Linked DNA regions of Solwaraspora sp. WMMD1047. The protein of the gene in region 2 interacts with the protein of the main gene of each other region in a pairwise test. Links are inferred from orthologs where the notes say so. Each region holds a gene or a part of one and is shown on either strand. Other genes may lie near its edges.

Region 1 (14,273 bases), 1.2 Mb from region 2 along the record:
GGCAGCGCGGCTACGCGGTGGACCGCGAGGAGAACACCGAGGGCATCGTCTGCTTCGCGGTGGCGGTGCCGCTGCAGTCGCCGGCCGCCGACGCCATCAGCCTCTCGGTGCCCGCCGCCCGGCTCGGCGCCGACAGCGAGGAGCGGATCGTCGCCGCGCTGCGCTCCGCCGTCGGCCAGGTCCGGGCCGCCCGGCGGCTGCTCTCGGCGACCTGAGCCCGGCCGCCCCGCACCGGCCCCGCCGGCCGGGACTCGAACCGTCCAGCGCTTGCGCTCGTTATTACAGGCATGTAAATCTATTCCCAACGATCGATGGGAGCGCTCCCGCAACATTTTCGGGATCGCCCCTCGACCGCCCGCCCACACCCCCGACTCCACGGACCCCCACCAGCCAAGGAGCACCATGAGACGCCCCATCCGCGCCATCGCGGCGGCGGCCCTGCTCATTCCGGGCACCATCGCCGCGATCGCCCTCGCCGGCCCCGCCGCCGCCGACACCCAGATCTGCGAGCAGTACGGCAGCACCACCATCCAGGGCCGCTACGTGGTCCAGAACAACCGCTGGGGCACCACCGCCCAGCAGTGCATAAACGTCACCAACAACGGCTTCTCGATCACCAGCCAGCAGGGCTCCGCCCCCACCAACGGCGCCCCGGTGTCGTACCCGTCGGTCTTCCTCGGGTGCCACTACACCAACTGCTCCCCCGGCACCAACCTGCCGATGCAGGTGAGCCAGATCAGCAGCGCCACCAGCAGCATCAGCTACAACTACGTCAGCGGGGCCATCTACAACGCCTCGTACGACATCTGGCTGGACCCGTCGCCCAAGCGGGACGGCGTCAACCAGATGGAGATCATGATCTGGTTCAACCGGCAGGGCTCGATCCAGCCGATCGGTTCGCCGGTCGGAAACGCCACCGTCGGCGGCCGGAACTGGGAGGTCTGGCGCGGCAACAACGGCGGCAACAACGTCATCTCGTACGTCTCGTCGTCGCCGATCAGCAGCTGGAACTTCAGCGTGCTGGACTTCATCAACGACACCCGCAACCGGGGCGCGATCACCAACGCCTGGTACCTGACCAGCATTCAGGCCGGCTTCGAGCCGTGGCAGGGCGGCACCGGGCTCGGCGTCAACTCGTTCTCGGCCGCGGTCAACGGCGGCGGCCAGCCCACCAACCCGCCGCCGAACCCCACCACCCCGCCGCCGAACCCGACGACGCCGCCGCCCGGCAACGCTAGCTGCGCGGTCACCTACACGGCGAACTCGTGGAACTCCGGCTTCACCGCCGACGTGCGGATCCGCAACGGCGGGTCGAGCACCATCAACGGCTGGACGCTCACCTACAACCTGCCCTCGGGGCAGCAGGTCACCAACGCCTGGAACGCCACCGTCAGCCAGAGCGGCTCGGCCGTGACGGCCCGCAACATCTCCTGGAACGGCAGCATCGCCCCGGGCGCCACCGCGTCCTTCGGCTACCAGGGCACGCTGTCGGGCAGCTACTCGTCGCCGACCGCGTTCTCCCTCAACGGGACGGCCTGCTCGCGCGGCTGACCGCGCACCGTCGGAGCGGCCGCCGGTCCTGGACGCACGCCCGTCCTCCACCGGCGGCCGCGCCGTCGTCCGTCCAGCTCAGACCGCCGCGTGGGCATCCGCGAAGACCAGCCGGGAAAGATCCTGACCGGGTACGTCAGTAGGCTCGCCGGCCGGCAGCAGCGGCGCGAGCGCCTGGTGAACCGCGCGTACCCGACCGTCCTGGTAGGCACCCGGGTCGTCGGTGGCCCGCAGCAGCGCGCCACCGTGCCGCAGCGCCACCACCTCGCTGAACGCCCCCGACTCGCGCAGCGCCGCGAGCCCGCCCAGCCGTCCGACCAGCTCCTTCGGACACACCGTCACCCACTCGTACCCGCGCAGCACCTGACGGCTGGCCCGGGCCGACTCGACGACCCCGCGGTCGAGGGCGCCGTCGAGGATGGTGGCCGGCGCCAGCACCCCGGCGTTGACAACGATCTCGCCGTAGGTCGGATCGGCCAGGTCACCGGTCAACCGGGTCAACTCGATAAGCGCCGGCACCACCCGGGGCAGCCCGCCCGGCCGGTCCTGGAACCCGACCGAGACCTGCAGCTTCACGTGCCGGCGGTCGGCGAACCGGTAGACGTACAGGTCCAGTTCGGACGCGGTCGCGGCCGGCGCGACGTCGAACCAGTGCGCGGAGAGCTGGTACAGGTCCTCGGTCAACCCGTCGGACCACTGCTGCGGCCGCTTCCGCCGAGGGCGACCGTCGGCCGTCTGCTCATGTGCGCTGAGTGACATCGTCGGCTCCGGCGCCCCCGGGGTCATCACGGCTGGTAACAACAGCCGGCACGCTTGGTCATGCCAGTAGCGCAGGATCGGGCCGAGCGTCGCGAGGTCGTCTCCGCAGTCCAGATAAAGCACACAGGTCGCGAAGTCCGGCCCCGGCCCGACGCTCTCCGACCACATCGGTACCGCAGCGGCCGCTTGCGCACCGTAATCGTTCACCATTTCTTCCCTCCCCAGGCTTCTACGCACAGTCACCGTAGCGGGGTTCACCTCAGGAAGCGATAGCTGTCAGCACTCCGACCAGAGGAAACCGCGTACCAATCACGCGCAGCAGCACCGAAGAGAGCCCGCCGCATCGGTTCGTCGACGCAGCGTTACATGATCAGCGGCCGAGGGCGTCGATCTCGGTCATCTCCTCCGGCGACAGAGCGAAGTCGAAGATGTCGAAGTTGGTGCTGATCCGCTCGGGGGTGACCGACTTCGGGATCACCACGATCTCGTGCTGGAGGTGCCAGCGGAGCACCACCTGGGCGGCGCTCACCCCGTGCGCGTCGGCGACCCGGACCAGCACCGGGTGCCGCAGCTTGGTGTTCTTGAACGGGCTGTAGCCCTCCACCGCCACCCCGCGCCGCCGGTTCTCGGCCAGCCGCTCCGCGTCGTGCAGCGACGGGCTCCACGGCACCTGGTTGACCGCCGGCGCCTCCCCGGTCGCCTCGATGAGCGCGTCGAGCTGCGGCACGCTGTAGTTGCTCACCCCGACCGCGCGGGCCAGCCCGAGTTCCCGGATGGCGAGGAACTCCCGCCAGGTGGCGACGCCGGCCTCCTCGCGCGGCGGCCAGTGGATCAGCCAGAGGTCGACGTACTCGACGCCGAGCGCGGCCAGGCTGGCGTCGATCGTCGCCCGTTCCCGGCCGGCCCGCTCCGGCGGCAGCTTGGTGGTGATGAAGATGTCCTCGCGGGCGATCCCGCTGTCCCGGACCGCCCGGCCGACCTCCTCCTCGTTGCCGTACATGGTCGCGGTGTCCAGGTGCCGGTAACCGGCGTCCAGGGCCTGGCGGACGGCGTCGTAGCCCTGGCCGCCGGTGGCCTGCCAGGTGCCGAAGCCGAGCAGCGGCATCGCCACCTCGCCGGGGAGCAGGACACTGGGCTGCGCGACAGATGCGGTCATGTCGTCATTCGTACCCCAGACCGCCGGGAACATGCTCCTGACGGCGACCCGACAGTTGCCGTCCGGTGGGGTGGACCGGGCCAGACGAACGGGTGGTGGTCGGCAACGCCGGCGCCGGCATAAAGTACCCGGATACCGTCGACGCGGACGACCTGCCCCGTACTCGCCTGAGCCGCGGCCCGCCCATCGCCGGACGGCTCTGCGCCGTGGCCTGATCCGCGCCCCCCGCACCGCCGCCGGGCTGGCGCGCGCCCTGTTCAGCTCGTCACACCTGGCCGAAGGATCGCCGGATGAATCGCCTCAACACCCTCCCCACCTACCCGCGCCACCCCGGCGCGACCGACGAGGAACTCCGGCGCACCGCCGCCGACATCCTCGCCGCCAACTGGGCCAACGACCACACGGTCCCGTCCCGCACGCTCTACCCGCACCAGTGGAGCTGGGACGCCGCCTTCATCAGCATCGGCCTGGCGCACGTCGCGCCGGACCGGGCCTGGCACGACCTGCGCAGCCTCTTCACGGCGCAGTGGCCGGACGGCCGGGTGCCGCACATCGTGTTCGACCCGGGCGTGGCCGAATGCGACTACTTCCCGGGTCCGGCGTACTGGGGCCGGCCGACCACCGGGATCGTCCAGCCCCCGGCGCACGCGATCGCCGCCTGGGAGATCTACCGGCGCCGCCCGGACGAGGCGGCGCTGCGGGAGCTGCGCTGGCTGTATCCGCGGCTGGTGGCGCAGCAGGACTACCTGACCGATTACCGGGACGTCGGCGGGGCCGGGCTGAGCAGCATCGTGCACCCGTGGGAGTCGGGACTGGACAACAGCCCGTCCTGGGACGCGACCCTGGCCGCCGTGCCGGTTCCGGTGGATCCGCTGGCCGGCTACCGGCGCCGGGACAACCAGGTGGGCGCCGTCGACCACCGCCCGACCGATCTCGACTACGCCCGTTACATCACCATCGCGTCGGCGTACCGGGATGGGGGTTATCGGGACGCGGAGCTGGCCGCGCGGCACCCGTTCCTGGTCGAGTGCCCGGCGTTCAACGCGCTGCGTGGCGCGGCCGAGCTGGCGCTGGCGGAGATCGCCGCGGTGGTCGGGGCGGACCCGGCCGGGCACCGCGACCGGGCGGCGGCGATCACCCGGGCGCTGACGGACCGGCTCTACAACCCGGACACCGGGATGTTCCACGCCCGGGACGTGCGGACCGGGCGGTCCAGCCCGGCCCGGTGCGTGAACGGTCTCGTCCCGCTGATCCTGCCCGACCTGCCGGCGGCGCAGGTGGCCGGCGTGGTGGCGGCGGCCGAGTCGGCGCGGTTCGGGCTGGCCGAAGGGCTGGCGGTGCCGAGCTACGACCGGACGGCGGCCGACTTCGACCCGCTGCGGTACTGGCGCGGCCCGGTCTGGATCAACGTGAACTGGCTGCTCTGGCGCGGCCTGCGCACGCACGGCCGGGTGGAGCGGGCGGCGACCCTGCGGACGGCGATGCTGGACCTGATCCGCTCGGCGGGCTGCTACGAGTACTTCGATCCGGGCACCGGGGAGGGGATCGGCGCCGCGGCGTTCAGTTGGACCGCCGCGCTCGCCCTCGACCTGCTCGCCGAAGGGTAAGCCTCGGTGCCCGGCGCCGCCGGTGTGGCCCGTCGGCGCCGGGCACCGAGCTATATCGACCTTGGTAGATTTATTGGGTACCGGCGTGTCGCTCATCCTCAGGAGGATCTGTCATGTCCGCATCCCGACTGCGCGCCGTCGCGCTCCCGCTGGTCGCCGCCCTGCTGCTGGTGCTCGGCCCGCTCACCGCACCGGCCGCCGCCCAGAATCCGCTGATCCCGCTGCCGGCCCCCGACCAGCCGGTGGTCTCGGAGCTGACCCCCACCAGCGCCCTGCTGACCTGGCCCCGCTCCGGCGGCCCGGTCTTCCGGTACTCGATGAAGCGCCTGGTCGACGGCGAGTGGCAGGGGTACGCCTCAATGCCGTCCACCTCGTACCGGGTCGCCCTCACCCCCGGCGCCGAGCACACCTTCGCGGTGTACAGCGTGGCGCTGCCCTTCTCCGGCTACACCACCAGCCCGCTCTCCGAACCGGTCACCGTCGTCGCGCCGACGCAGTAACTCCCCCGGCGATTCGGGCTTGCAGTTGACGCAGCGGCAACACCTACCGTCATCAGCACGACCGGAAAGCCCGGTCGCGATCACGGAAGGTGACGGGTGGCCATGGCCTGGTCGATCGCCTAGGTGGCTCGGGAAGCCGGCGTGACGTCGCGAACCCTGCGGCACTACCACGCGATCGGGCTGCTCACCCCGGCCTGGACGGCCGAGGGCGGCCGCCGCTACTACGAGCAGGAGCAGCTGCTCCGGCTGCAGCGGATCCTGCTGCTGCGGGAGCTCGGGCTCGGACTCGACGCGGTCGCCGAGGTGCTGTCCCGGCAGGGCCACGACAGCGCCGTCGAGGTGCTGCAGCGGCACCGGGACTGGTTGGTCCGGGAACGGGACCGGCTGGACCGGCTGGTCCACACCGTCGACACCACGATCTGCAACATCCAGGAGGGAAGGGAGATGACTCCCCGGAAGGTGTTCGCGGGGTTCGAGACGAACCCCTACGAGGCGGAGGCCCGGCAGCGCTGGGGCGACGCCGCCGTCGACGCCGCCGACCAGCGCATGCAGGGCTGGTCCGACGACGACGCCGAGCAGGCCCGCACCGGCTATGTCCGGGTGCACGAGGGCCTGGCCCCGCTGAAGGCGGCCGGGGTGCCGGTCACCGACCAGCGGGTCCAGGACCTGATCCAGCTCCACTACGAGGTGACCTGCCTGTTCTGGACGCCCAACCGAGAGGCGTACCAGGGCCTGGCCCAGATGTACGTGGAGGACGAGCGGTTCCGCGCCAACATCGGCGGCGGTGACGACGCGCTCGTCGAGTACCTGCGTGACGCCATGCTGGTCTACGCCGACCAGCGGCTCGACGGCTAGCGCAGCCCCAGCGCGGTGAGGGCGGTGACGAGGTCTGGCGCGGTGGCCAGGTGCCGGATCTCGTCCCGCTCCCGCAGGTGCAGGTGGCAGCCGCCACGCTCGTACCGGACCGCGACCGCCTGACCGGCGTGGTGCCGGCCGAGCCGCCGGATCAGCCGTACCGGGTCGATCGGGTCCAGCGCTGTCGCCAGGGCCTGCGGCACCGCGATCGGCACGGCCGGGTCGGCCGGCACCGCGGCCGACACGGTGATCTCCAGCGACCCGAGGAAGCTGGCGACGGCCGCCTCGATCGTGTGGTGGCAGGGCGGGTCGGCCGGGTCCGAGCCGACCCGCACGTCCCAACTCTCGCCCTGGATCAGCCTCGGGTCACCGACGTTGCCGATGTGGTCCCGGATCGTGACGGTGACCGCCAGGCCCAGCCCGATGCCGAGCCGGATCACCGCCGCCAGCGGCGGCACGTCCGGCCGGACCGCCGACACCAGCACCCGGGCCGCCGGCCGGCCCCGGGTCACCTCGGCGAGGTTGGTGAGCACCGGATCGGCCCCCGCATGGTCGACGGTCACGATCCCGTCGCGTAGTTCGTCGCCGATCGGCCCGCCGCGATCCAGTTCGGACAGCTCCTCGGGGCGTACCCCGAAGGAGGTCGCCCACCCGGCCAGCCGCCAGCCGGCGGGAAGCTGGTGGACCGGTTTGCCGCCGGGCTGGGTCGCCACCAGCGGCGCGTCGGCGGCGCCGCCCGTCCAGTTGAGGTGGGTGACCCGGGTCGCCAGGTCGCTGATGGTGACGGCGGCGCCCCGGTAGATCCGGCGGCTGTCGCCGCACCGGAAACAGGGCAGCGCGGACGGATACCGGCCGGCACCGAAGCAGACCTCGCAGGCCGGGTCCGCCGGCCGGTCCCCGACCGTGCAGCCACACGGCCGCAGCCGGCTGGCCTTGTCGCAGGCCGGGCATTCGGCGTACGGGATGGGCGGTCCCAGCCACGCCGGAGCCGGCGGCTGCCAGCCGCGCCGCAGGTTGGTCGTCAGCCGGCTCACCACCCGACCGGTCGGCTCCTCGACGAGGGTTTCGGTGCTGCCGGCCACCCGCAGGCTGGTGTGCCACCACCGGCCGTCCCGCCAGATCGCCTGCGCGCCGGCCGTGGGTTCTCCGGTCCGGGGGTCGGTCAGGTCGGCGAGGAGGCGCCGTTCGAGCACCTCGACGGCGACCGGTTCGGCAGGCCGCTGCGGGGCGCCGGCGAGCAGGTAGTGGGCCGGGGCGGTGCGGCCCCGGTCGGCCAGGCCGAAGAGGGCGTCCTCGACGGTGGTGGCCAGCAGCGCGGCGGGCAGGTCGTCGGCCCAGCCGCGCGGCCGGTCCGGCACCGGGCTGCCGTGGACCTCGTACCGGATGTCCCAGCGGTGGTCGTCGCGCGGCAGGCGCCGGACCTCCAGCACCAGGTCCAGCCGGAGCAGGTCCGCGACCCGCCGCAGCCGGTCCAGCTCCCGGGTCGGGTCCGGCGCCGGGCGGGCGGTGTTGCGGCCCAGGTAGACCAGCCAGGCACTGTGGCTGTGCCGGGCGATCGCGTCGGCTTCCAGGGCGTGCCGGTGCTGCTCGGGCAGGTCGGATCGCCACTTTGGCGGCAGGAACAGGATCGGGCCGTCCGGCGACCGCCCGCCGTGCTCGTGCCAGCCGGCCGCCCCGACCCGGGCGGCGAGGTCACGCAGCAGCGGCGCCACCGGCAGGTGCCAGCCGGCGCCGTAGGGCCACCGGCACGGCCGCACCGACCCGGGCACCACGTTCGCGGACGCCACCGCCCCGGTGTCCAGGTTCGCCACGGTGACCACGAGCTGGCTCCGCCGCCGACCGGTCTGCCCGCACCCGTGGCAGGCCCGCGCCACGCTGCCGATCCCCTGACAGAGCCGGCACTGCGGGTACGGCTCGCCGTCGCCCGCGCAACTGCACCTCCCCAGGGTGAACGTCATCCCGTCACAGGTCGGACAGACCACCACCAGGTCGCCGGTCACCGCCGGGACCGCCGTCGCGTCTGGTCACTCACGTCGGGCTCAACCCCATTTCCGGGTACGCCGACGCGGGTCGACCGCCAGTGCCTCAGCGCCGCCTTGATCCGCCGGTTCTGCTCCCGGGTGCGCTCCAGCTCGGCGTGCAGCAGTTCCAGGTCCCCGGCCAGCCGGCCCAGGAAGCTCGCCACCTCTGCCGGGTCGATCCCCCGCCGCCAGTAGGGCACCGGGCGGAACCGCCGGGTCCGGACCTGCCACGGCGCCAATGGCTGGTACGGCACCGTGCCGCCCAGGAACCCGCCACCCGGCCCGGACGGCATTCCACTTCGCAATAGACGATGGATCACGACTGGCACACCGACACCGGCCTTTCCGGATTGAGGTTACGAACAGTTCGATCGGCGAATTTGGCGCGAGTTATACCGGCCGCCGGAGCCATTGATCGGCGGCTTGGATTCTTCGATTTTGGGGGTCGCCTTGGGCCGGCCTCCCGTGGTAAAACTCTTGGCAAGTCGGTTAAGGGAGTTCCTGACTCCTTCTGAGACCCGGCGGGGGTAGCGCCACTCCCGTCACCGCAAGGCGGCTATTGGCACAGCCGCGGTGCCGGTAACGAACGAGCGCGGAACTCCCGTAAGCAGTGGACCGTCACCACCTTCACCTCCTCCGACGCCCGCACAGCGGCGCCTGAACCTCACGCTGCCAACGAGGCCGGATGGGAGCAACCGTTCCCCATGGCCATTTCTGGCCATCCCCGAAAGGTGGATCATGACGACCCGCATGTTCAACCGAACCCTCCGAGCACAGTGGCTCGGCCTGCACCTACGACACCTGCGTGAGAAGCGCAAACTCTCCCTGGAACTCGCCGCAGAGATGCTTGGCCGGGACCGGTCGGCCCTGGGCCGCTTCGAACGGGCCGAGTGGCCGATTCAACGGCCGGATGTGGAGCACCTGCTCAACATTTACGGCTTCTACAACGCCGAGGCGCGGGCAAGGATGCTCGCTGTGGCAGACGAGATCTGGCGCATCGATCGCTGGGATCAGAACGACGGCGAAGTCTCTCACGCCGGGTTCATCGACGTGCCGTGGCTTGAGTCGCGTGCCGAGCGGATCAGTTCCTACCACTCCCTGGTGGTACCAGGTCTGTTCCAGCTCCCCGAGTACGCAGAGTTGGTGATCCGCTGCGTTGAAGGACCTACCGCCGCCGAGTCGGTCATCGGAAAGGGCCTGGCGCTCCGCTTGGAGCGTCAGCGGATGCTGGAGCGGGAGGACCATCCCTACATCGAGACCATTGTCGACGAGTCTGCGCTGCGCCGGAGCATCGGCGGCTCAGCTTTGCACCGGACACAACTCGCGCACCTCGCCGAGATCGCCCGGCGCCCGCGCATCGACGTCCGGGTGCTGCCGGCCTCAGTCGGCCTCCATCCCGGCGTTGACGGATCATTTTGGGTTTTCCGGATGCCGGCGCCGTACCCTCCGGTGGCCTATCAGGAGAACCGAGCAGGCCGGCTCTTCCTGGAATCGCCCAAGTCCGAGGGCTTCCGTGATGCGTACGATCGGGTGGCAAAGGCCGCGCTCGATCCGAGGGCTTCGGCTGAGCTGATAGCGACCATCGGGGAGGAACTTCCATGATCGAGAACCTGCCGGCGGTGGCCTGGCACATCAGTACCCGCAGCGCCGACACTGGCGCAAACTGCGTCGAGGCCGGGCCGCTGGCCGACGGCTCGGGTCGGGTGGCGGTGCGGCACAGCAAGTCCCCCGACGCCGCCACCATCGTCTACACCCGTGGCGAGTGGGAAGCCTTCGTCGCGGGCGTCAAGGACGGCGAGTTCGACTTCTGAACCCGGGTGGGCGTCCCGGCGAAATCCGGGACGCCCGTCCGCCGCCGGACGCCCCACCGACAATCATCAACGGGTGTAACCAGTCGCTCGTAGAGGGTCAGCGCGCAAGTTCTCCGCTGTCGGGGCGGCGACTGGGGCAGCACCGGGCCGGCGGTCTCGGATAGTGTCCGTCCGGACACGCAGACGAGACGCTCGTCGACGTCGGCGGGCCGGAGGGGATCGCATGGCCAGCATCGAGGAAGTCAAGGCGGCACTCGCTCAGGCGGCCGAGCAGGGCAACCAGACAGCCGGCCAGATCCGCGCCGCGATGGAGGGCACCGAGCAGGTGCTGACCCGGCTGCGGACCGTCTCGGCCGGCACCAACCACGCGAAGATCGCCGAGGCGATCAGCCGCGCCGAGCAGACCCGGCAGCGCCTCGCCGAAGCCGCCACCCTGATGCAGGGCACCTCCGCCGCCGCCCGCGAATACGCCAGCCACCTCGGCTGACCCGCCTGAGACTGGATCGGTCGTGAACATCGCCGAGGTCAAGGCCACATTGCGGCGGGGGGACCTGCACGCCGATGACGCCAGGCAGACCTTGCTCCGCGTCCTCGTCCACGTTCAACAAGCAGAGAGTTTGGCGCTCCGAACGTGCCACGACAGCGAGGACGACCTGGTGAAGACCGGGCTGGAACGGCTCGACGAAGCTTTGTCGTGGGCCCACGAAGGCGTTGACCTGCTTCGCTCGGCGGCCGACGCAGCGGCCGCATATGCCTCGACGCTCTGATGGGTGAGGTTTCGGTCGGAGCAGTTGTCGCGCAGTTCCACGCTCTGCTCGACCTCATCGACGCGAGCGCCATGGTAGCTGTCCAAGCCCGAGAGGAGGCCGAGCGGGCGGGTACCGCGTACGCCGAGGTTTCCAGAGGCACCAACGACCCTCTTCTGGAGGAGGCGGTCACCCGGAGCCGGGCGGGAGCCGACAAAGCAGGCGAGGTCAGCCGTTCCCTCGCCGATGCCGCCACCTGCTTCGCAGCCTATGTCAATAGGATCGCCCCTGGCTCGGTGCCCGCCCGCGACTCAGCTCCGGATTCGATGCCGTCCGGCGCCGATGTCGTTACCGCCTCCAGCGGGCGGGGCAGGCTCGCCAACAGAATGATGGACCGGCTCATGTCGGTCGCCAACGCTGATGACGGGCTCCAGCATGGCAAGCAACTGGGAAACATACTCCAACAAGCCACCGGATCAGGTGGCGTCGCCGTACCAAGGTCCTCCGAGCCGGTGATCACCTCGACCAATCCGCCGGGAGGAGCTACGGCGGGCGACGCCCTCCTGGCGGCGTTCACCGTGGCGATCCTCGGGATCAAGGGCGTTGAGGTGGCCGAGAGAATACGCAGGAAAGCTCGACCGTCAAGTCAGCGAGAAGATCGGGATGACAGTCAAGATGCATGAGAACACCAGGTTCCTTCGCGCGGTCCTGCAACAGGATTGGGATACCTACGACGCCCTGGTCGGCGAGTTCGAGCAGCAGAACAAGGGCACCCCGGTCGCGATCATCGCGTCCGCCTTCAGCCTCGCCGTCGAGAAGCGGTTCGGCCGGACCAAGGACGTTGGAGAGATCATCAGGTTCGTGGCCGACGCTCGCGCCGCGCTCGCTGAAGGTCGAGCGCTGCCTGCCGCCGAGGCCGAAGCCCTGATCTTCGCGACCCTCGACATGGACGAGCCCGGCGTCGCTGACACGGTCGAGCGCCTCGACATCGGCACGATCGCCGAGATAGAAGGACAGCTTCTGTTCAAGCTGGTCGCGGATGACGGCATGTCCGAAAGCGAGCTCGACGCCTTCCTCAGGGAGGCCGAGAACCACCTCGAACGTTGGCAGTCCACGAGCGGTGGATAGCGACCACCCGGCAGGATTGGGATGGCAGTCGAGGTCGACCTCATCGAGTTCGTTCGGACGCTCGTCCGTGACGAGTACGAGGCGAACGACCACTACGAGCGGAAGCTCGATGACGACGGTTGGGCTGGCTGGCCCCCGTACCTCAGCGCACTCTTTTTCCTCGCTGTCGACAGGCGGTTCGCTGGCGTCTATGACGAACCGCAGGTCATTCGCAGCCGTCCTTGACCCACCCGTCAAGCTGCAGGTCCCTCCTGAGGAGATGGGCAAGATCCAGACCTTGATCGCGTACACGATCTTGTATCAGGAGAACCTGTCCGACGAGGAGCTTGATCAGATCCTGCAGGAGGCGCGGGTCATCGCCGATCGCAGGCTGGGCAACGGTTGAGCGGCCTCTCCGCGCCCGGCTGGGTTGGACCGGGCGGTCCGACGCCAGTGCCGTCATGCGCCCTGGCCGGTGGGGTGGGACCTGAGTCGGCGGTAGGCGTCCGCGCCGTCGGGGACCCAGGGCCACTCGGTGAGGCGGTGGTCCAACTCGGCCTCGGTCAGGAAGGCGTACCAGGAGATCTCCTCGGTCTGCGGGTTGACCGGCGCGTCCCAGACCACCTCGTAGAGGGCGCACCACCAGGTGTGCTCGGCGGACTCGTAGAGGTAGGTGAACAGCGGCGTCGGCGCCGGTAGCCCGGTGACGCCCAACTCCTCCTCGGCCTCCCGCAGCGCCGCGTCGTGGTAGGACTCACCGGCGCCGACCACGCCGCCGACGAACATGTCGTACAGCGCCGGGAAGACCAGCTTCCGGTCCGCCCGCCGGTGTACGAAGATCCGCCCCTGCGCGTCGCGGACCAGCACGAACACGCAGCGGTGTCGCAACCTGCGGGCGTACGCCTCGGCGCGGCGCGCCTGACCGACCACCCGGTCCCGTTCGTCCACGATGTCGAGCAGCTCGTCGGCCGAGCGCGGCACCTGCTCCGTCATCAGCCGACCGCCGGCTCGGACTGCCGCCGGTGGTAGTGCCGAGCCACCCGGGCCCGGTTGCCGCAGGACGGTTTGCACCACTGCTGACGCGGGTGGTCCCGCAGGAAGTAGCGCACGCAGCGCGGGGCCATGCAGGCCAACAGCAGCTCCCGTTCCGGGCCGCCCAGGAATTCGATGGTGGCGCGGGCCAGCGCGGCGGTCAGCCGTACCCCCAGCTCGGCCGGCCCGGTCACCTGCCCGACCGCCGGCGGCGCGTCGGCCGGCCAGCTCAGCACCGGTCGCACCGGCAGCCGACCGGCGGCCTGGTTGAGCCGCGCCAGGGCGACCTCGGCGGTGAGCAGGTCGGCCGCGTCGGCGCGGCTCGGCGGAGCCGGCCGGACCGCCCGGGCCAGCAGGGTGCGGACCACGCGGCGCAGCGCGACCACCGCGCGCCAGGCCGACTCGTCGGGCCGGTCGCCCGTCAGATCAAGTTCCCCGGTGTACGGCCGCAGCAGGCCGCGATGACGCTCCAGCCAGTCGGTCAGCCCGGCGGGATCGGCGAAATCGTCGGCGACGCCACCGGCTCCGTCGTGCCGGATGGTGCCGGCAAGGGCGAGCGTGAGCTGCGATGACATCGGCGCTCCAACGGCCTGTCGACTGATTCCCAGGGTGAATGCTAGCCTAGCCGATCTAACGGTTTAGATTCCTTAAGCCATTAGGAGAGGCGATGCTCCTGATAGCCCACATCAGCGACACCCACCTCGACGACGACCCCAGATCGGCCGAGCGCACCGCCCGGATCTGGGACCACCTGCACGCGCTCCCCCAGCCGCCCGACGTCATCCTGGTGACCGGGGACATCGCCGACCATGGCGAGCTGGCCGAGTACCAACTTGCCGCCAAGCTGTTCGCGTCGCCGTACCCGGTGCTGGTCTGCCCCGGCAACCACGACGTGCGGGACGCGTACCGCAGAGGTCTGCTGACCGACCCGGACGGCGGTGACAGGCCGATCAACGCCCGGTACGACGTGGCCGGCGCGGTCTTCCTGCTCTGCGACTCCAGCATCCCCGGCCGCAACGACGGCCGGCTCGACGCTGAGACCCTGGACTGGCTCGGCGACCAGCTCGCCACCACGCCGCCGGAGGCGCCGGTCTTCGTGGCCTGTCACCACCCGCCCGTCCGGCTCTC
Region 2 (14,305 bases):
TCGTCGCCTCCCAGCTCGCGGTCTCCGGCCGGCCCCGGGTGTCGCCCAGCCCGGTCAGGGCCGCGCCGGCCCCGCGCAACGACTCCGCCGACCGCAGCACCCCGGCGCCGCGCGACATCGCCGACCCCAATCCGGTACGCACACCCGGGTCGACCACCCAGCCGACGCCCCCGGTCCACGCCCCGCCCGGTGCAGGCTCAACCGGTGCCGGCAGGTCCCGGGCGATGTCCTCGGCGATCCGGCGGGAGAAGACCAGCCCCTCCAGCAGCGAGTTGCTCGCCAGCCGGTTCGCGCCGTGCACGCCGGTGCAGGCGACCTCGCCGCAGGCGTACAGGCCGGGGATGGAGGTCCGGCCGTGCCGGTCGGTGCGGACGCCGCCGGAGGCGTAGTGGGCGGCCGGCGCCACCGGGATCGGGTCGGTGGCCGGGTCGATCCCGGCGGCCAGGCAGGAGGCCACGATGGTCGGGAACCGGCTGGCCAGAAACTCCGCGCCGAGGTGCCGGGCTTCCAGGTAGACGTGGTCGGAGCCGGTGGCCAGCAGCACCCGGTGAATGCCCTTGGCCACCACGTCCCGTGGGGCCAGTTCGGCCTGTTCGTGCTGGCCGACCATGAACCGCTTGCCGTCGCCGTCGACGAGGTGGGCGCCCTCCCCGCGCAGCGCCTCCGAGACCAGCGGCTGCTGGCCCTGCCCGGCCCCGGGCACGAGCAGCGCGGTGGGGTGGAACTGGACGAACTCGATGTCGGTGACCGCCGCGCCGGCCCGCAACGCCAATGCCACGCCGTCGCCGGTGGAGACGGTCGGGTTGGTGGTGGCGGCGAAGACCTGGCCCATCCCGCCGGTGGCCAGCACCACCGCCCGGGCCAGGACGGCGCCGACCCCGTCCGCGCTGCCCTCGCCGAGCACGTGCAGGGTCACCCCGCACGCCCGGCCGGTGCCGGCCGGGCCGGGGGCGCGCAGCAGGTCCAGCACCAGGGCGTGCTCGACCAGCCGGATCCACGGGTCCCGGCCGACCGCCGCGTGCAGCGCCCGCTGCACCTCGACGCCGGTGGCGTCGCCGCCGGCGTGCACGATCCGGTCGGCCCGGTGGCCGCCCTCCCGGGTCAGCATCAGCGTCCCGTCGGGGTGCCGGTCGAACTCGGCGCCCAGCCGGACCAGCTCCCGCAGCCGGGTCGGCCCCTCCTCGACGAGCAGCCGGACGGCCTCGGGGTCGCAGAGCCCGACCCCGGCGATCTCGGTGTCCCGGGCGTGCGCCGCCGGGGTGTCCAGCGGGTCCAGCACGGCCGCGATCCCGCCCTGCGCCCACCGGGTGGAGCCGTCGTCGATGTTCACCTTCGTGACGACGGTGACGTGCAGGCCGGCTTCCCGCAGGTGCAGCGCCGCGGTGAGGCCGGCGATCCCGGACCCCACCACCACCACGTCGGTGGTCTCCACCCAGCCGGGGGCCGGCGCGGCGAGCAGCGCCGGAAGGCTCGGCAGGGGCGGTCGCGGTGCTGGCTGATCCATTCCCACAGTCAACCGCGCCGGGTGGCCCCGGCGCAGCGCGGGGCGTAGAGAAGTGGGCCAGGCCGCTCGCTCAGGCCCGCCGGACCGGTAGGCCGGCCGGTCCGGCGCCCTTGGCCGATCGGGTGAACGTCGTGTCGTTGCGCCAGAGATAGCACCGCACCCCACGGTTGCCGGCCCGCCACTCCGCCTCGCTGGCCGGCAGGACCACCACCCCGGCCCGGGCCCGCAGGTTCCGGTCCTTCGGCACCTGGGCGTACCCGGCGAGGACGTTGTAGCACTCGGTGTAGAACCGCGCCCACTCGCCGTCCCGGGCCGGATAGTCGAGGTCCGCCGGCGCCCGCCAGACCCCGACGAACTCGCCGTTGTGCCGCTGGTCGCAGCCGACCGGCGACATCTTCTCGATCCGGCCGGTCCCGGTCAGGTCGACCGTGTAGCAGGTGAGTCGCAGCGGTGAGGACTCGACAAGCGCATCGCGCAGGCTGGCCTCCCGGGCGGCCGGCCTGGCCCGCCCCTCGATGTCGGTCATCTCCCGCAGGTCGCAGCGGAACCACCGGGCACCGGCGGTCCAGGCCACCGGCGTCGGCAGCGCCACGCCCAGCCACAGCCGGCCGTGCCGCCACTCGTCGCCGACGTACTCCCGGGCTTTGCCGTCGCACTCGGTGTAGGCGGCGGCGAGCTCGGCCGAGTCGCGGGCCGGCGGCGCGGGCAGCCCGGCCGCGGCGTCGGCGAAGGTGCCGACGTGCACCGTCTCCACCTGGTGCGGGCTGACGCACTCGACCGGCTGGTGGTCGGCCAGGGCCACCGTCTCGGCGAAGGCCCCGGGATGGCAGACCCCGGCGGCCGGCACGAACGGTCCCGCCTCGGGCAGCGCCGGCCAGTCGTCGATGAGTGCTCCGTCCACCCCGGCCGGGTTGCCGCAGCCGGTAAGCGCGATCCCGGCCGCGACGGTCAGCGCCACGGCGCTCAGCCAACGACGCATCGCGTCCCTCCCCAGGGCACCGAGATTCCGGCTCGACGCCCTCCAGGTTACGCGGGCGGACCGGAAAAGTTACCCACGCGAACCGGTGAGCAGGCCGCCCGGCACCGGGTCACCAACCATGCCGGGGACCGCGCCGGCCGGGTCGGCACCCAGCTCGATGATCCGGTTGGCCGCGTCCACATGCACCACCCGGGGACGGTAGGCGGCCGCCTCGGCGTCGTCGAACTGGCCGTACGCGATCAGGATGACCAGATCCCCGGGGTGCACCAGGTGCGCCGCGGCACCGTTGATGCCGATCACGCCACTGCCCCGCTCGCCCGGGATGACGTACGTCTCCAGCCGGGCGCCGTTCGTCACGTCGACGATCGCCACCTGTTCGCCGGGCAGCAGGTCGGCCGCTTCGAGCAGCTCGGTGTCCACGGTCACCGAACCGACGTAGTGCAGGTCGGCCTGGGTCACGGTGGCCCGGTGGATCTTCGACTTGAGCATGGTGCGAAGCATCGGTTTCCTTCCCTGGATCACGACGTGGCGGCGGCCAGCCGCAGGCCGATGTTGTCGATCAGGCGGGTGTCGCCGACCCAGCCGGCCACGAGCAACCGGGCCGGCCCGGCGACCGGGTCCGGTCGCAGCTCCGGGTCGGTCAGCACCAGATAGTCCAGCCGCGCGCCGCCCTGGTCGGCGTCGAAGGCCCGCTGCGCCGCGGCGAGCACGGCCGCCGGGTCGAGCCCGCGGGTGGCCGCGTCGGCACCCGCCCGCAGCGCGGTCGACAGCGCCAGCGCCCCCTGCCGTTCGAGACCGGCCAGGTAACGGTTCCGGCTGGACAGCGCCAGACCGTCCGGCTCGCGGACCGTCGGCACCCCGACGATCTCGACGTCCAGATCCAGATCCCGCACCATTCGCCGGACCAGGGCGAGCTGCTGGTAGTCCTTCTCGCCGAAGAAGGCGTAGTCGGGGCTTACCAGGTTGAACATCTTGAGCACCACGGTGAGCACACCGTGGAAGAAGCCGGGCCGGCTGGCGCCCTCCAACTGGGCGCCGAGCGGGCCGGGGTCGACCCGTACCAGCGGGTCACCGGCCGGGTAGACCTCCGCCGGCCCCGGTGCGTAGACCAGGTCGACCCCCGCCGCGCGGCAGATCTTCAGGTCGGCCTCGAAGGTGCGCGGATAGCGGTCCAGGTCCTCGTTCGGACCGAACTGCAGGGGGTTCACGAAGATGGTCGCGACCACCAGGTCGGCCCGTTCCCGGGCCGCCACCAGCAGCGCCTCGTGCCCGGCGTGCAGGGCACCCATCGTCATCACCAGCCCGACCCGACCGGTGGCCGGGCCGAGGGCCGCCGCCAGTTCGGCCCGGGTCCGCAGCACGTCGGTCACGCCGGGGCCTCCCCCGCCGCGAACGCCGGCCCGCGCTGCCGGTCGGCGAGCACCTCCAGCAGCGACACCGCGTCCACCGGCCGGAGCCGGCCGGCGTCGATCGCCCGGTCCGCGGTCCGCCGGGCCAGGGCCAGATAACCGGGTACGGACTCCGGCGCGACCTGCGCCAGCCGGTCCAGGTGCCGGGCCACCGTGCCGGCGTCGCCCCGCGAGACCGGGCCGGTCAACGCGGCGTCGCCGAGCCGGAGCGCGTTCTCCAGGGCCGCCCGCAGCAGCGGACCCAGCACCTTCTCGGGCTGGCCCACCCCGGCCTCGCGCAACCGGTCCGTGGCCTCGTTCACCAGCGTGACCAGGTGGTTCGCCCCGTGTGCGAGGGCGGCGTGGTAGAGCGGCCGGTCCGACTCGGCGACCCACTCGGGCACCCCGTCCAGATCGGCGACGAGCCGGGTGGCGAACGGGCGCAGCGCGGGCGGCGTGGTCACCCCGTAGGAGATGCCGGGCAGGTTGGCCAGGTCGGCCGGCGTACCGGTGAAGGTCATCGCGGGGTGCAGGGCCAGCGGCCGGGCGCCCACCGCGGCGGCCGGGCCCAGCACCGCCAGCCCGTGCGCGCCGGAGGTGTGCGCCACCACCTGGCCCGGGCGCAGCGCGCCGGTGTCGGCGAGCCCGGCCACCACGGTGCCGAGAGCGTCGTCGGGCACGGCGAGCAGGAGCAGGTCGGTGGCTGCCCGGGCCACCTCGTCGGCGGGCCGGTTGACGGCGGCCGGGAGCAGCTCGGCGATCCGGGAGCGGGTGGCGGCGGAGACGCCAGCGGCGGCGACCACGTGATGGCCGGCCCGGCTCAGCGCCGCGCCGAGTACGGCGCCCACCCGGCCGGCGCCGACGACGCCGACGGTGAGCGGGGGGCGCGTCGATGCGCTCATCTCAACGATCCAGTCCTCGAAGTGGGGTACCGGTCGGGGCAAGTATGCGCCGCCGTTACGCAGGGGTGACAAGAAGGTGTGAAAACCTTCACCGGCGCCCCGACCGCGGAATGCCGGCGTCACCGCCGGCGGCCCGGGGCGCTCCGCATAACCTCTGTTGATGGCCGTTGGCTGGCGGGCCGCGATGGCGGCGGCACTCTACGGACCGGCCGGGTTCTTCGTCACCGGGTCCGGCCCGGCGGCGCACTTCCGGACCAGCGTGCACGCCTCGCCGGTCTTCTGCGCGACGCTGCTGCGCCTGGTCGAGCAGGTCGATCTGGCGCTCGGCCGGCCGGACCGGCTGGATCTGGTCGACATCGGCGCGGGCCGGGGCGAGCTGCTGCGCGCCCTCTGCGCGCAGGCGCCGCCGGACCTGGCCCGGCGGCTGCGACCGGTCGCCGTCGAACTCGCCCCCCGGCCGGCCGATCTGCCGCCCGAGATCGACTGGCGGACCGAACCACCGGTCCACTCGACCGGGCTGGTAGTGGCCACGGAATGGTTGGACAACGTGCCGCTGGACGCGGCCCAACTGGTGGAACCCGATCGCTCGGCTCCACCAGCTGACCCGGCGGAACCGGCGAACCCGGCGGGACCGGAGGGCCTGGCTGGGCCGGCTGGGCCGGTCAACTCTGCGGAGTCGTGGGGGGTGCGGTGGCGGCGGGTGCTGGTGGACCCGGCGACCGGAGCCGAATCGCTCGGCGGGGCGGTCGAACCGGCCGAGGCGGCCTGGCTGGCCCGCTGGTGGCCGCCGGCCCACAGCACCCGGGCCGAGATCGGGCTGCCCCGCGACCTCGCCTGGGCCGGCGCGGTCGGCACCCTGGAGCGCGGGCTGGCGCTCGCCGTCGACTACGGCCACCTGGCCGACGACCGGCCACCCCTGGGCACCCTCACCGGGTTCCGCGCCGGCCGGCAGGTGCCGCCGGTGCCGGACGGGACGTGCGACATCACCGCCCACGTCGCCGTCGACTCGGCCGCCGCCGCCGGATCGGCCGCCGCCGGTACGCCGTACACGCTGGTCCGGCAGCGGATGGCGATGCGCGCGCTCGGGGCCGACGGCGGCCGACCGCCGCTCGCCCTGGCCGCCACCGATCCCGCCGGTTACCTGCGTGCGCTGGCCGCCGCGTCGGCTACCGCGGAGCTCACCGACCCGGCCGGCCTCGGCGGTCACTGGTGGCTGCTCCAGCCGGTCGGCGCACAGGTCGCCGCGGTCGTGGCACGATGGCCGACATGACCACCGAGGCGGGCGCGTTGCGGGAGTTGACCGTCGGCACCGGAGCGGGCCTGGACACCGCCGACATGGTGCTCAACATCGGACCGCAACATCCGTCCACGCACGGCGTACTCCGGCTCAAGCTGGTGCTCGACGGCGAGCGGGTGGTCTCCTGCGAGCCGATCGTGGGCTACATGCACCGGGGTGCGGAGAAGCTCTTCGAGGTCCGCGACTACCGGCAGATCCTGGTGCTGGCCAACCGGCACGACTGGCTCTCCGCGTTCTCCAACGAACTCGGGGTCGCGCTGGCGGTGGAACGGCTGATGGGCATCGAGGTACCGGAACGGGCGGTCTGGCTGCGGACCGCACTGGCCGAGCTGAACCGGGTCCTCAACCACCTGATGTTCCTCGGCTCCTACCCGCTGGAGATCGGGGCGATCACCCCGATGTTCTACGCCTTCCGCGAGCGGGAAACGCTGCAGACGGTGATGGAGGAGGTCTCCGGCGGCCGGATGCACTACATGTTCAACCGGGTCGGCGGCCTCAAGGAGGAGGTCCCCGCCGGCTGGACCCGCCGGGCCCGGGAGGCGATCGGCGAGGTCCGGCGGCGGCTACCGGACCTGGACAACCTGATCCGCCGCAACGAGATCTTCCTGGCCAGGACGGTCGGGGTGGGCGTGCTGCCGGCCGCCGACGCCGCCGCGTTCGGCGCCTCCGGACCGGTCGCCCGGGCCTCCGGGCTCGACTTCGACCTGCGCCGCGACGACCCCTACCTGGCGTACGGATCGCTCACCGTGCCGGTGGTGACCCGGCGCACCGGCGACTGCCACGCCCGGTTCGAGGTCCTGCTGGACCAGGTCCACGTCTCGCTCGACCTGGCCGAGCAGTGCCTGCTCGAGGTGGACCGGATCAGCGGGCCGGTGAACGTCCGGCTGCCCAAGGTCGTGAAGGCCCCGGAGGGGCACACCTACGCCTGGACCGAGAACCCGCTCGGCATCAACGGCTACTACCTGGTCTCCCGGGGCGAGAAGACACCCTGGCGGATGAAGCTGCGAACCGCGTCGTACGCGAACGTGCAGGCGCTTGCCACCCTGTTGCCGGGCTGCCTGGTGCCGGACCTGATCGCCATTCTCGGCTCGATGTTCTTCGTGGTCGGCGACATCGACAAGTAGCTTCGGCCACCGTCAGCGGCGGTGCAGGTCGGTCACCGCCAGCGGTCGTCGTCCGACCAGCGGGTTCCACCGGCCCGGGGAACGTCATCCGCCGGCGGGTAGCCGTACCTCGGCTCGTCCCGGTGCCGCCGGCCGCGTACCGGCTCGAGGTCCGGGGACGCGTCGTCGGGGTCCGGGCCGCTCGACCCCCAGCCGGACCCGGTCCGTTCCCAGCCGGAGCCGGCCGACTCCCAACCCGAGCCGGCCCGCTCCCCGTAGGCCGGCTCCCCGGGTCCGCCGGAATGCCGGCCGCCCCGGTCGGACCCAATGTCGCCGCCCGACCAGGCGTCGCCGCCCGAATCAACATCGCCGCCCGACCAGGCATCGCCGCCCGAATCAACATCGCCGCCCGACCAGGCATCGCCGCCCGACCCGGCCGGCAACGCTCGTCCGCCCCACGCGGACTCCGACCGATTGTCGCTCCCCCACTCCCGGTCACCGGCGGCCGGTGCAATTTCCTGCCGGCCGGCCCAGGGTTGATCGGTCCAGGGTTGGTCGGTCCAGGGTTGGTCGGTCCAGGCTTGGTCGGCGCGTTCGGACCAGTAGCCGCCGACGGGGCGCGGCCCGGCACGGTCGCCAACCCGGTCGGCGCCCGCCACGGGCTGCTCCTGGCGGACCGCGGCCCACCGGTTCTCGACCCGCAGTTCGGTGCCGGATCCGTCGGCGCGTACCGCCGCGTGCCGTTCGCCCATCCGCACCTCGCGGCTACGATCGTCGGCGCGCGCCGCGGCCCACCGGTCGCCCGCCTCCGCACCCGACCAGCCCGCGGCGGATCCCGGGTCGGCGGCCGATCGATCGGAACGGGGCCGAACATCGCTCGGCTGGCCGCCGGCGGGATACGGACCATCGACCGGGTAACGACGCTCTTCCTGCCCCGAATCGCGGCCCGGGCGACGGGGTGGCGGTCCGGACCAGTCCGGCGGACCGACCCGGTCGCCGTACCCGGTCCGCGGGTAACCGGCGTCGCCATATCCGGAGCGCGGGTAACCGGCGTCGCCGTACCCCGTCCGCGGGTGCCCGGTATCGCCGTACCCCGTCCGCGGGTAACCGGCGTCGCCGTACCCGGAGCGCGAGTAACCGGCGCCGCCGTACCCGCTCTCGGGGGGACCGTCATCCGGCTCTTCGTCGCGGCCGCCACCGCCGTAGATGTTGCCGGTGCCGTAGATGTTGCCGGAGCGGGGCTCCTCGTGTGGCCCGACAATCGTCTGCCGGGTGGTCACCTTGACGGTTTCGGTGTGCCGGACCACACCGGCCGGCAGGTGCGGGGGGCCGCCGGCCGACCTGGCCGCCCACTCCCGCCCGGCCGGCCCCGATTCGCGCCGGTGACCGCCGGACCCGCCCCGCCGTCCGGCGTCCGCCGCCGGCTCGTCGAACCGACCCGGCTCGTCGAGCCACCCCTGGTAGCCGCGCGCCCGGTCATCGGGCCGACGCTCTTCGTCGCGCCGACGTCCGTCGTACCCGCGCTCTTCGTACCCGCGCCCGTCGTCGCGCCGGCGGGCGTCGTCGTGTCGGCGGCCGTCGTCGTACCCGCGGGCGTCGTCGTGTCGGCGGCCGTCGTCGTACCCGCGTCCGTCGTCGTGCCGGCGGCCGTCGTCGTACCCGCGGCCGTCGTACCCGCGCTCTTCGTGCCCGCGCCCGTCGCCGTCTCCGCGGCCGTCGTGTTCCTGGTCGGCGTCGTGTCGACGTCCGTCATGCCGGCGGTGTCCGTGGTTGCCGGCCTCGTCACGCTCGTCGCCGGCGACCCGGCGGCGTCGGTCGGAGCCGGCCCTACCCGCGCGGCTGCGCTCGTGGTGTCCGAGGTCGTCGTGATGGCCGTCGCGGTCGCCGATCCACCGCCGTGCGGCCGCTTCCGGCTCGTCCGCTCCCGGGGAGTCATCAGCTACGACGGCGTCGGGGGTGGTGGTGATCAGCCGCAACCTGGGCGGCCCGGGTGAGCCCGACGACCGATCGGCCCGGTCGCCAGCGGAGACGACCGGTACCGCAGCTGCTGCCACCCGGGCGGACCCGGAGGGCACCGACCCGGACCGCGCGGACCCGGAGGGCACCGACCCGGACGACACCGGCCCAGGGTCGGGGCGGGCCGGGTCCCGATGCCCGACCGGCGCCGCGGCTCCGGCCACCGGTCGGGTCGCGGCCGCGGTGGACTGGGCGGCCGTCAACTGGCCGCGCAGTGACTCCACACTGTTCTGCAGGACCTGTAGCTTCTCGCCGAACGCCTTGTGGGTGGCGCGGGCCGCGGTTGCGACGTCGTTGCGCACATCCGCGCGCAGCTCGTCGATCTCCTCGGCGACGATCTCCTCCAGGTCTGCCCGGATCGCCTCCGGATCACCACGGAGGGTGATGGACAGTCCGATCAGGACAACCGCCAGGATCGCCAGCACCGCGGCGATCCGCAATGGCCCGTTCCCCCGCGCCACCAGCAGGAGCAACGCGGCGAGCGGGGCCAGCCCGACCCCACACCAGAACAGCACGGTGGCCAGCGGCCGGCCGCGCCGTGGTTCCGGGGCCTCCTCGGCTGGCATGGCTGTGCAGCCTACCCACTGTCGCCGTACCGCGAAACGGCGGCGGACGGCGCGGGGCCGGCGCCGCAGATGCGACGCCGGCCCCGGACGGGCCCGGTGGACGGCTCAACTGGTGGCGATCGCGCCGTCTGACGAGAAGACCAGACCGACGCTGATCTCACCCTGGTTCAGCGCGCCCTTGGTCAGCGGTCCACCCGGATCGAGCGAGCTGAACGAGCCGGCCTGGAAGCCGTACACGTCGGCCAGGCCGACCTGGCACTTCGGACGCTGCGGGCACTCCGGCGGGCCACCGAGTACGGTCGCCTGTCCGGAGCACTTCTCCGCCAGCTCCGACAGGGTGCGCACGCCGTACTTGTCGGCGAAGTCGCGGGTGACCGCGAAGGCGTTCTGGTTCTGCGCCGGTGACGGCTCACCGAAGGCCAGCCCCGACTGCTCACCGACCGTCCGCAGGCCCTCCGTGGTCTTGGCCAGGTCCGGCGAGGAGATCTCCGGCGGGTTGGCACCGTTGACCTTGCCGTTGAGGAACTCGGCCAGGGTGGCGGCGTACTCCGGCACCACCTGGATCTCGCCCTTCTCCAACGCGGGCTCGTAGAGCTCCCGGTTGCCGATCTGCTGGACGCGGACCTCGTAGCCGGCCGCGGTCAGCACGATCCGGTACAGCTCGCCGAGGGTCTGGCTCTCGCTGAAGTTGGCCACCCCGACGACCAGCGACCCGCTCTGACTGGCCGGAATGCCGGCGGTGAGGTTGTTCGCCGTGGCGAACTCCTCGGCCACCACCCGCGGCGTCTTCCGCTCGATGTCGACCGCCCGGTTCAGCGCGATCAGCTTGCTGGTGTCCAGCGCGGCCGAGACCTTGTTCAGGGCCGCGATCATCTCGGGGTTCGCGGCCTTCGCGTTGATCGCCGGGATGATGTTGTCGGTGTTCTGCAGGGCCTTGTCGTCCTCGAGCACGATCAGCTCGCTGCCGGCCACCGGGGCGCAGCCCGGGCCGGACGCGCCGGCCGCCGGGGCTTCGGTGCCCGACGAGCCGGCGTCCCCGCAGCCGGCGAGGATCCCCGCCGCCGCGACGGCCCCGACCGCGCCAAGTGCCAGACGTGTACGTGCGCGCATGACGCCCGCCTTCCGTGTCCCGGCGCGACCCCCACGGGCCGGCCGCGTGTCCGACGGGCGATCTGTCTGATGAACGCCCGCGACTTCCACCCAACATCCTCCGGCTCGGACCGACAACCTGGGCCTGATGTTGTCACCAGATCGTCACGCGGTCCCTGGGTTCGGCCCGATCCCCGGGCGCTCAGGTGCCGGATACCGCGTCCGCGGCGCGGCGGCGGGCGCGCGACCGCACGCGGCGCAGCGGCCGCGGGGTCACCGCCCGCTCGACCGTGGCGAGAATCACCTCGACCAGCAACGCGAGCAGGGCGACGAGCAGTCCACCGGCCAGGATTTGCCCGGCCCCGGTGGCGATGTCGAGCCCGAAACCGGCGCTGATGATCTGGCCGAGACCACCGCCGTTGACGAACGAGGCGAGCGCGGTGGTGGCAACCACCTGAACGGCGGCGGTCCGGAAACCGGCGGCGAGGTACGGGATGGCCAACGGCAGCTCGACCTGCCGCAGCAGCTGCCCACCGGAGAGCCCCATCCCCCGCGCCGCGTCGCGGGCCTGCGGGTCGGCCTCCCGCACCCCGGTGTAGGCGTTGGCGAGCAGCGGCGGGATCGCGAAGATCGCCAACGCGATGATCACCGGCGGCCGGCCCAGCCCGAGGAAGGTCAGCGGCAGGATGGTGAGCAGGGCCAGGGTGGGGATGGCCAGCGTCACGTTGGAGATCAGCACCACCACGCCGCCACCGCGCCCGGTGTGCCCGAGCCAGAGCCCGATCGGCCAGGCCACCAGGCAGCCGAGCGCGACCGCGGCCGACGAGATGATCAGGTGCTCGCCCAACCGGTCCAGCACCCCACCCGGGTTGGTCCAGTTCAGCGGATCGTTGAGCCAGACGATCGCCTGCTCTACCGGGTTCACGACGCGCTCCGGCGGTTGGCCCAGGGGGTGAGCAGCCGGCCGACCCCGGCCAGCAACAGATCCAGCACCAGCGCCAGCCCGACGCAGAGGATGGTGCCGGTGACGATCTCCGCCCGGTACAGGTTGTTGCGGAATCCGCCGATGATGAGCTGACCGAGACCGCCGTGGCCGACCAGCACCCCGACCGTGGTCAACGCCACCGTGGAGACCGTGGCCAGCCGCAGACCGGTGAGGATGCCCGGCAGGGCCAGCGGCAGGTCGATCCGGATCAGGCGGGCGAACCGGCCGTACCCCATGCCCGCCGCGGCCTCCCGGACCTCCGGCGGCACCTGGTTCAGGCCGGCCAGCGCGTTCCTGATGATCAGCAGCAGCGCGTAGAGGACCAGACCCAGCAGCACCGTCCGGGTGCCGGTGCCCAGGTAAGGCGCCACGAAGGCGAAGAGCGCCAGCGACGGAATCGTGTACAGCACCCCGGAGAATGCGAGAATCGGCCCGGTGAGGGACCGGAACCAGTACGCCAGTACGGCCAGCGGGATGGCCACCAACGCGGCGAGCACCACGGCCCGTACGGTGAGTGAGGTGTGTTCCCGCAGCGCGGTCAGGATGGTCTCGGAGTTGTCCCGCACGTACTGCCAGGAGAACCACGGATTGCCCGGGTCTTCCCGGTAGATCTCGCGGAAGGACATGTGTGGACGCTACCCCGAAGGCCACTCCCGCCGCCGGCTCGCAGCCGGCGAGTGCCGCCTCGATCACCCTGGACGGCATCCGCAAGCGGTTCCCCGACGGCACCGTCGCCGTCAGTGGCCTCAGTCTGGAGGTCAAGGCCGGTGAACTGATGGTGCTGATCGGCCCGTCCGGCTGCGGCAAGTCGACGGTCCTTCGCATGATCAACAGGCTCATCGAGCCGACCGGCGGCCGGATCCTGCTCGGTGACGAGGACGTCACCGAGGCCGATCCGGTCCGGCTGCGCCGCCGCATCGGATACGTCATCCAGAACGTCGGGCTCTTTCCGCACCAGACCGTCCGGGCCAACGTCGGCACGGTCCCCCGCCTGCTCGGCTGGTCCCGGGCGCGGATCGCCGAGCGGGCGGACGAGTTGCTGGAGGTGGTCGGCCTCGACCCGGCGCGGTTCGGCGGGCGGTACCCGAGTGAACTCTCCGGCGGCCAGCGGCAGCGGGTGGGGGTGGCCCGGGCGCTGGCCGCCGACCCGGTACTGCTGCTGATGGACGAGCCGTTCTCCGCCGTCGACCCGATCGTCCGGGCCCGGCTGCAGGAGGAGTTCCTGCGCCTGCAGGCCGAGGTACGCAAGACCATCGTGCTGGTCACCCACGACCTGGACGAGGCCGTCCGGCTCGGCGACCGGATCGCCGTCCTCTCCGAGGGCGGCAAGCTGGAGCAGTACGCCAGCCCGGCCACCCTGCTGGGCGAGCCGGCCTCCCCGTTCGTCCGCGAGTTCGTCGGCGCGGACCGGGCGATCCGCCGGCTCGCCGTCACCCCGATCACCGCGGAACTGCTCGACCCGATGCCGGCCGAGGTGGCCGGCGGCCGACCGACGGTGCCGATCGGCGCGTCGCTCTACGACGCGCTCGCCGTCCTGCTCACCGCGAACGCCGACGAGGCACGGGTGGTCGACGGTGATCGACCGGCGGGCTTGTTGAGCCGGCACCGGATCCTCAGCATCGACTACCCGGCCGACCCCGTCGAGTGACCCCACCGGGGCCGCACCCGCCGGCGCGGCCGGGCCCCGGGGGGAGGGCCCGGCCGCGCCTTCTCGGGGGTGCGGTATCGGGGGGATGGTCTACCGGCGGCCCCGCCAGCCACCGAGGGCGGCGATGCCGATGATCCAGCCGACGAAGAATCCGTAGCTGGTGCCGCTGCCGGCCGCCCGGAAGGCGCCGAGCAGCGACGGGTTGGCCTGGATCAGGGCGGTGAACAGGGCGGCGAAGGCACCGGCGAAGATGAACGCGGCCCAACCGGCGAAGAACTGGCTGAGCGTGCCGCGGGCCCGGGCCAACTGCGAGCCGGGCAGTAGGTAGAGGAAGAGCGCGGTGAGCGCCACGACCAGGATGGCCTTGAGGTCGGCGGCGATCAGATCCTGGATGGAGTCGTCGGTGTCGAACCGCCAGGCCGGCCAGGCCAGCAACTGGAGGAACCAGCCACCGGCGGTGTTCTCGTTGGTGTTGTCCCGGGCCCAGTCCGCGTACCACGGGCTGCCGAAGACCAGGACCAGTATCAGCGCGGCGAACGTGCCCGCACCCGTTGCGGTCTTGTAGCGGTTGGTGAGAGCCATGGATCCGCTATTTCCCAACGCATTCAGGTTCGCAAACCTGACCGGTCGAAAGGCCCCTTTCGCGGTGGTTACTCCGATGAATGCCTGGTCAGGTAGTCGATGAACGCCGCCCGCAGCAACGGCTCCGACTCCTCGTAACCGTGGCCGGTGAACTCCCGCCAGAGCGCGACCGCCTCGTCCACGGTCGGGCCGACGGAGTTGGGGGAACCGTCCAGCATCGCCGCCTCGTCGGCGTTCGGCAGGTGC

Evidence for each region.
Region 1: the proteins of panC (region 2) and O7627_RS07535 interact in binary tests that used the Escherichia coli proteins (3 or more experiments, as listed by UniProt). The link is inferred for Solwaraspora sp. WMMD1047 from one-to-one orthologs.

What each region holds. Positions count from the first base shown.
Region 1 is NZ_JARUBL010000001.1:1,620,314-1,634,586, reverse strand. The notes cover bases 11,340-14,273. They hold O7627_RS07535 (NUDIX domain-containing protein), read right to left. Parts: upstream 13,107-14,273; coding sequence 12,573-13,106; downstream 11,340-12,572. Other genes in these bases: O7627_RS07525 (metallophosphoesterase), read left to right, coding at 13,813-14,273; O7627_RS07530 (ABATE domain-containing protein), read right to left, coding at 13,106-13,720; O7627_RS07540 (hypothetical protein), read left to right, coding at 12,394-12,519; O7627_RS07545 (hypothetical protein), read left to right, coding at 12,156-12,359; O7627_RS07550 (hypothetical protein), read left to right, coding at 11,670-12,134. In the rest of the region: O7627_RS07620 (IclR family transcriptional regulator), read left to right, coding at 1-215; O7627_RS07615 (cellulose binding domain-containing protein), read left to right, coding at 403-1,551; O7627_RS07610 (hypothetical protein), read right to left, coding at 1,630-2,520; O7627_RS07605 (aldo/keto reductase), read right to left, coding at 2,681-3,466; O7627_RS07600 (hypothetical protein), read left to right, coding at 3,757-5,073; O7627_RS07595 (fibronectin type III domain-containing protein), read left to right, coding at 5,187-5,573; O7627_RS07590 (TipAS antibiotic-recognition domain-containing protein), read left to right, coding at 5,697-6,428; O7627_RS07585 (hypothetical protein), read right to left, coding at 6,425-8,428; O7627_RS07580 (DivIVA domain-containing protein), read right to left, coding at 8,425-8,742; O7627_RS07575 (helix-turn-helix transcriptional regulator), read left to right, coding at 9,188-10,051; O7627_RS07570 (DUF397 domain-containing protein), read left to right, coding at 10,048-10,260; O7627_RS07565 (hypothetical protein), read left to right, coding at 10,484-10,747; O7627_RS07560 (hypothetical protein), read left to right, coding at 10,770-11,027; more of O7627_RS07555, read left to right, coding at 11,027-11,339.
Region 2 is NZ_JARUBL010000001.1:419,959-434,263, reverse strand. What follows is about bases 1,928-4,893. They hold panC (pantoate--beta-alanine ligase), read right to left. Parts: upstream 3,854-4,893; coding sequence 3,002-3,853; downstream 1,928-3,001. Other genes in these bases: O7627_RS01980 (Rossmann-like and DUF2520 domain-containing protein), read right to left, coding at 3,850-4,773; panD (aspartate 1-decarboxylase), read right to left, coding at 2,553-2,984; O7627_RS01995 (septum formation family protein), read right to left, coding at 1,928-2,483. Also shown: O7627_RS02000 (L-aspartate oxidase), read right to left, coding at 1-1,504; more of O7627_RS01995, read right to left, coding at 1,575-1,927; O7627_RS01975 (SAM-dependent methyltransferase), read left to right, coding at 4,934-6,043; O7627_RS01970 (NADH-quinone oxidoreductase subunit D), read left to right, coding at 6,040-7,194; O7627_RS01965 (hypothetical protein), read right to left, coding at 7,227-9,755; O7627_RS01960 (glycine betaine ABC transporter substrate-binding protein), read right to left, coding at 9,861-10,865; O7627_RS01955 (ABC transporter permease), read right to left, coding at 11,047-11,769; O7627_RS01950 (ABC transporter permease), read right to left, coding at 11,766-12,455; O7627_RS01945 (ATP-binding cassette domain-containing protein), read left to right, coding at 12,458-13,477; O7627_RS01940 (hypothetical protein), read right to left, coding at 13,568-14,059; O7627_RS01935 (hypothetical protein), read right to left, coding at 14,128-14,305. UniProt on the Escherichia coli protein: Catalyzes the condensation of pantoate with beta-alanine in an ATP-dependent reaction via a pantoyl-adenylate intermediate.